2 linked regions of the Rubinisphaera italica genome follow. The protein of the gene in region 1 interacts with the protein of each later gene in a pairwise test. Links are inferred from orthologs where the notes say so. Each region holds a gene or a part of one and is shown in the gene's direction. Other genes may lie near its edges. The genes, in order: nth and aceE.

What was found.
Region 2: the proteins of nth (region 1) and aceE interact in binary tests that used the Escherichia coli proteins (3 or more experiments, as listed by UniProt). The link is inferred for Rubinisphaera italica from one-to-one orthologs.

Annotation. Positions count from the first base shown.
Region 1 is NZ_SJPG01000001.1:6,136,651-6,139,752, reverse strand. The notes cover bases 27-2,801. They hold nth (endonuclease III), read left to right. Parts: upstream 27-953; coding sequence 954-1,649; downstream 1,650-2,801. Other genes in these bases: Pan54_RS23490 (thioredoxin family protein), read right to left, coding at 2,794-2,801; trpD (anthranilate phosphoribosyltransferase), read left to right, coding at 1,696-2,730; Pan54_RS23505 (30S ribosomal protein S1), read left to right, coding at 27-751. Also shown: more of Pan54_RS23505, read left to right, coding at 1-26; more of Pan54_RS23490, read right to left, coding at 2,802-3,102. UniProt on the Escherichia coli protein: DNA repair enzyme that has both DNA N-glycosylase activity and AP-lyase activity. The DNA N-glycosylase activity releases various damaged pyrimidines from DNA by cleaving the N-glycosidic bond, leaving an AP (apurinic/apyrimidinic) site.
Region 2 is NZ_SJPG01000001.1:682,428-686,012, forward strand. What follows is about bases 200-3,457. They hold aceE (pyruvate dehydrogenase (acetyl-transferring), homodimeric type), read left to right. Parts: upstream 200-563; coding sequence 564-3,257; downstream 3,258-3,457. In the rest of the region: Pan54_RS02665 (carboxypeptidase-like regulatory domain-containing protein), read right to left, coding at 3,562-3,585. UniProt on the Escherichia coli protein: Component of the pyruvate dehydrogenase (PDH) complex, that catalyzes the overall conversion of pyruvate to acetyl-CoA and CO(2).

The DNA of each region.
Region 1 (3,102 bases):
AGTAATTGACGTTAATCCCAAGAAGCGAAATCTGATTGTCAGCCGCAAGTCGATTATGCAGGAAGAACGTAAAGCAAACGAAGCTAAGGTCTGGGAAACAATCGCAGAGGGAGAGCAGAGAACGGGGATTGTCAAATCGGTTAAAGATTACGGCGCATTCGTCGATATCGGTGGGCTGGATGGATTAGTTCATGTTCGAGAAATGAGCTGGACTCGTGTCAATCACCCTTCCGATGTGATTTCCGAAGGCGATCAGGTCGAAGTCAAAATCCTGAGTCTCGATCGTGGTAAGAAAAAGATCAGCTTGGGAATGAAGCAACTTCTGGCAAATCCCTGGGAATATGCGGATCAAAAATATCCGAAAGGGACAGTCATCAAGGGGATCGTCAAAAAGACGACCGATTTTGGTGCGTTTGTGGAAATCGAGCCGGGTCTCGAAGGGCTGGTTCATATCAGTGAGTTGGACTTCAAACGCGTGAATCACGTGGGTGAAGTTGTAAAAGTTGGTCAGGAAATCGAAGCGAAAGTTCTGGAAGTTAATAAGAACAAACGTCGAATTTCCCTGTCGATTAAAGCGGTCAAACCGAAGCCGCAACTCTCGCCAGAAGAAGTCGCCAAACGGGAAGCCGAAGCGGCAGACATGCAGAAGTTCCGCGAAGAAGCCGAGAAACGCCGTGAAACTCTCAGGGGTGGAACCAGCAGCGGTTCGGGCGGCGGACTTTTTGGAAATCCGACTGATTTTAGTAAGTAGTCGGTCACGGCTACTCTATTGTCGTGTCCCCTCTCCCTCCGGGAGAGGGTTGGTGAGGGAATCCGTGTGAATTGTAATATGAACGTCGCAGGAATCCCCTCATCCGGCCTTCGGCCACCTTCTCCCCAGAGAGAAGGAAGTTAATCCGTTCCTGCATGAGATAAGTGCGGTTAGCCTCCGGGTATGAAGAAAGTCTACTGGCATGCCCGTAAAAAAAAGTACGGTGAAACGCCGGCGCAAACGACGTGTCTCTCCCGAACATGTGACAGCTGTCGTCGATCAATTGCAGGAGAACTATCCTCATGTCGAATGTGAATTGATTCACCACAACGCTTACGAACTGCTGGTCGCGACCATTCTTTCTGCTCAATGTACCGACGCACGCGTCAATCAGGTCACACCAAAACTGTTCAAAAAGTATCCCGATCCGTTTTTACTGTCCAAGGCAAAACAAGCGGATGTCGAGAAGATTATCCATTCGCTGGGATTCTTTCGAGCCAAGGCAACAAACTTAATTGGCATGGCCAAAGGAGTGGTTGAGCAGCATGCCGGAGTCATACCAGAGACACTTTCCGACTTAACGGCTCTTCCCGGTGTTGGACGCAAAACGGCTAATGTGGTTCTGGGAACCTGGTTTGGAATTCCTTCGGGCGTTGTTGTTGATACTCATGTTCGACGGATTTCGCAGTTACTCGGGTTGACCTCTGAGGTGACGCCCGAAAAAATCGAACAGGATTTGATGCAACGACTGCCGGAGGAGGAATGGATCAATTTCTCTCACCGACTGATTCGCCTGGGTCGGCAAACGTGTATTGCCCGCCGACCAAAGTGTGAGGAGTGCCCCATGCTGACGATCTGTCCGCGAGTTGGCTTGCCAGTGCTCAGCACAAAATCATAAAGTGGAATCCTAATTACTTCACAACACTTTCACATCGATTTGACCCATGAACGACTTGCTGCAGACGGCTTATCACGATGTCCTCAAAGGGGCAATTCTTTCCGAAGAGCAGATGCGGGGAGTTGTGAATGAATTGATGGATGGCTTGAGTGACCCGTATCAGACTGCCGGGTTTCTATCTGTTTTGGCAAGTCGAGGAGAAAGTGTCTCTGAAATAGCTGGGGCTGCTCGGGTGATGCGTGAAAAGTGCACGCCGATTCGCGAATCTGGAGCAGGACTTCTCGACACTTGCGGGACAGGTGGAGATGGACTGCACACATTCAACATCAGCACCGCGGCTGCCATACTGTGTGCCTCTTCAGGAATGAGTGTGGCCAAGCATGGTAATCGCTCCGTTTCGAGCACGAGTGGAAGTGCCGATGTGTTGGAACAACTCGGTGTGGCAATCACGCTGACTCCCGAGCAAGTCGATCAATGTATTGAAGCCGTCCAGATTGGTTTCTGCTTTGCACCATTACTGCATCAGGCGATGAAGCATGTGGTTCCAATTCGCAAAGCTCTGAAAACACGAACCATATTCAACATGCTGGGCCCACTGACAAATCCTGCACGAGCCGAGTTTCAACTGGTAGGGACGATTCGTAACGAATGGGCCAGGAAACTGGCAGAAGCGTTATGTACGCTCGGCACAGAACGTACAGCTGTCGTATGCGGGAACAATGAGTTGGATGAAGTTTGCCTGTGGGGAACGACGACGGTTTATCTTGTGGAGAACAACCAGATTACGGAGTTGATCTGGACACCAGGAGAATTTGGACTGCAAGCCTGTGAGGTCGGAGAGATTCAGGTTCATTCGGCAATCGAATCGGCAAAAATGATTCAAGGAATTTTAGCCGGTCAAGCAGGGCCAGCCAGAAATATCGCCGTCGCTAACGCTGCTGCCGCATTGTGGACGAGTCGGAAAGTCAGCACGCTCAAAGAAGGAGTCGAACAAGTTCAGAATGCGATCGACTCCGGAATGGCGCGAAAGAAACTTGAGGAATTGAGCAAGTTCACACAAGCCTTTGCAACGCCAACATAAAAAGCAGGCCTCGGCTTAGAGGCCTGCTTTAAACATATCATCGAGTGGAGCGGAATCCGCGAATTATCGCAGAGCCGCTTCAGAGCCTTTGGCACTGATTTTAGTCATTGCAGTTGCGATAAACTTCGCAGGTGCCTGCACGAATTTGTCAGCGTGTGATTTTGAATGACACATGTAAAGTTTGTTGTCAAAAGACACGACCCAACGGACTTCGCCACGCATCAGTTTTCCGGTTTCTGCCAAGTGAACCGGGCAGTTCCCGGAGAGTTCCGGCCAGAATTTTTCTGGATTCTGATCGAACTTCTTTTTGTTCTCTGCTGATGCAAAATAAACGACATAGCCATCGTGTGTGCTGGAGAACTTTTTGTCGCC
Region 2 (3,585 bases), 5.5 Mb from region 1 along the record:
ATCAAAATTAATAAAGAACCACGGATAAGCCCAGCACGGTTGGATTGATCTGCTCGCCGGAACCAAAATGATTGTCTTTCAAAGTACGCGCAAGCCTCAAAACTATGAATCTTTAGTAGCACGGATGGACACAAATATTTTTATCCGTGAAAATCCGTGTTCATCCATGGTTCAAAGCTGCACTCTTATCGTTCCGATGAAACAAAATAAAAATCTGCAATGTACAAATTATGATCATCGCGCCAGAATCGATTGTGATAATGAGAACCTCAACAGCATTGACTATATTTCCTCATTACGGAAATGTTATGATCGGTCTTGCAATAAATGACTGAAATCTGATTGAATCCCAACTGTATCGAAAGTGGAGTCTGATTGGTTGGATGGCTGAGAGTGGATTGTGAAATGAGGGAATCTCATTAGAATTTAAGGCCGTCTGGAGAAAATTTCCTCCTGCAGTCCAATCAGATATTACAGAATTGTTTCGTAGGCACTGACTCGACTAGACTTTTATGTCTGGTTGAATCCTTTATAAATCGCACAAAGATAAACGACAGAACAACATGACAACAGATTTAACCGATGGCGTCGTGGCGGGAATTGATCCTGTCGAACTCGAAGAATGGTACCAGTCTTTAGAGGACGTGATTCACCGTTACGGTCCGGAACGGGTGACTCAATTGCTCGTCAACCTGCGTGAGCGGGCTTACTTGCGGGGCGTGATGATTCCGTTCTCCGCCACAACTCCGTACATCAATACGATCGATCTAGATGATCAACCTGCTTATCCGGGCAATCTGGAAATTGAACGTCGCATCAAAAGTATTGTTCGCTGGAATGCGTTGGCGATGGTGCATGGAGCGAACAAAAAATTTGCAGGGCTCGGCGGCCACATTTCAACATTTGCCTCTTCAGCAACCCTCTACGAAGTGGCACAAAATCACTTCTTCCGCGGACGAACCGACAAACAACTCGGTGACATGGTTTACTTCCAGGGACATGCTTCTCCCGGAATGTATGCTCGCGCTTTTGTCGAAGGTCGGCTCGATGAATCGCATCTGGAGCGATTCCGCCGAGAAATTCCCCGTGGTGAAGGACTGTGTTCCTATCCGCATCCCTGGCTGATGCCCAACTTCTGGCAATTCCCAACCGTCTCCATGGGACTGGGACCAATCACGGCGATTTATCACGCACGCTTCCTCAAATACCTCGAACATCGCGGTTTGCTCGATACCAGTGAATGTCGCGTCTGGGCTTTCCTGGGAGATGGCGAATGCGATGAGCCGGAATCTCTGGGGGCACTCACACTCGCTTCCCGCGAGAAGCTCGACAACCTGACCTTCGTCATCAACTGCAACCTGCAACGACTTGATGGTCCGGTTCGCGGCAACGGCAAGATCATTCAGGAACTCGAAGGAGCATTCCGCGGTGCTGGCTGGAATGCACTCAAAGTTATCTGGGGTGGAGACTGGGATCCAATTCTCGCCAAAGATGTCGATGGGCGGCTCGTCAAACGGATGGGCGAAATCATTGATGGACAGTATCAGAAATACAGCGTCGAAAAAGGCGATTACATCCGCGATCACTTCTTCGGGGCTGATCCGGAACTGCTCGATATGGTTGATCATCTTTCCGATGAACAACTGCAGAAGTTGCGACGTGGCGGACACGATCCGTCCAAAGTCTATGCCGCGTATAAAGCAGCTGTCGATCACGTCGGCGCTCCAACGGTTATCCTCGCCAAAACGATTAAAGGTTATGGGCTGGGAGAATCGGGCGAGGGTCGTAACAACACGCACAACGAGAAGAAGATCAACGAAAAAGAACTGATCAACTTCCGTACCCGCTTTGGCATCCCACTCAACGACGAAGAAGTTCTCAAGACGCCATTCTATCGATTTGAAGAGGGAAGCGAAGAGCAGGAATATCTCAAAAAACGACGTGAAGAACTCGGAGGATATGTTCCTTCCCGCCAGCCAACAGAAGACAAATTGAATGTTCCAGATTTGGATGCGTTCTCTAAATTACTGGAAGGAAGTGATGGCAAAGATGCTTCGACGACAATGGTTGTTGGGCAAATGATTAGCATGTTGCTCAAGGATAAAGAAGTCGGCAAGCGAATCGTGCCAATTATACCCGATGAAGCCCGTACTTTTGGAATGGAAGGACTCTTCAAGCAATGTGGCATCTATTCCAGCAAAGGGCAGTTATACGAGCCGGTCGACCGTGCACAGGTCATGTACTACAAAGAAGCAGAAGATGGGCAATTGCTTGAAGAAGGAATTAACGAAGCCGGAGCGATGTCCTCATTTGTGGCTGCAGGGACTGCCTACGCAAATCTCGGCTTACATATGATTCCCTTCTATATTTTCTATAGCATGTTTGGCTTCCAGCGCGTTGGCGATCTCATCTGGCTGGCAGGTGATGCTCGTACGAAAGGTTTCCTTGTCGGGGGAACTTCCGGACGCACAACATTAAATGGTGAAGGTCTACAGCACGAGGATGGTCATTCTCAACTGGTCGCGACCACTGTGCCGAATCTCGTCGCCTACGATCCTGCCTACTCTTACGAATTGGCTGTGATCATTCAGAATGGTATGCAGCGAATGTATGCCGATGGTGAAGACATCTTTTATTATATCAGTGTCTACAATGGCACCTGGGTAATGCCAGCCATGCCCGAAGAAGAGGGTGTGACAGAAGGCATTCTCAAAGGGATGTACAAACTCAGCTCGAACGAAGTTGAGAAGCCAGCAGCTGAAGTTCGTCCGCAGTTGTTTGGCTCCGGACCGATTCTTGAAGGTGTCCTCGATGCTCAGAAAATTCTGGCTGAGAAGTACAATGTCGCGACTGATGTCTGGTCTGTCACCAGTTACAGCGAACTTTGCCGGGATGCCCGAGCTGCACAGCGCTGGAATCGTTTGCATCCGGAATCAGAACCGAAGAAGTCGTATCTGGAAACAACACTCGAGGGAATTGAGGGGCCGTTCATCGCTTCCAGCGACAATGTGCGATTGGTTCACGATCAAATTCGAGATTGGATGCCGGGCACTTATCTCACCCTCGGCACCGATGGCTTCGGTCGCAGCGATACCCGTGAAGCGTTGCGACACCACTTCGAAGTCGACGCCTCCTTCGTCACTTATGCCGCACTTGCCGGCCTCGTTCAAGATGGACATCTCGACAAATCGATCCTGCCACAGGCCATCAAAGATTTAGGCATCGATCCCGACAAAGTCGATCCATTGTACGCGTAGTTCCTTACCGAATAACGAATCCCTCAAGTAGGACAGGCTTCCAGCCTGTCTTATTTTTTTGGAGCAGAAGTCTGTTCCGGGTTTCCGAATCGAAACGGATCCCGGTACGGTCCTCGCACCCGATGTTGCTTTTTTTCTCAATGAGAGATTCTCCAATCCCTTGCCGGCAGGCTTTTTTCCGGTATCACCCGACCTGATTGTGGAATTGCTGCCGATTTTTATCGAATAAATCAATGCAAAAAAGCCCTTTGCTGTACTATCAGCAAAGGGCTTCGTAATGGTCACGATCTTAGTCTTGACCGAATCATTCGGAAGTCAGTTCAAAGTT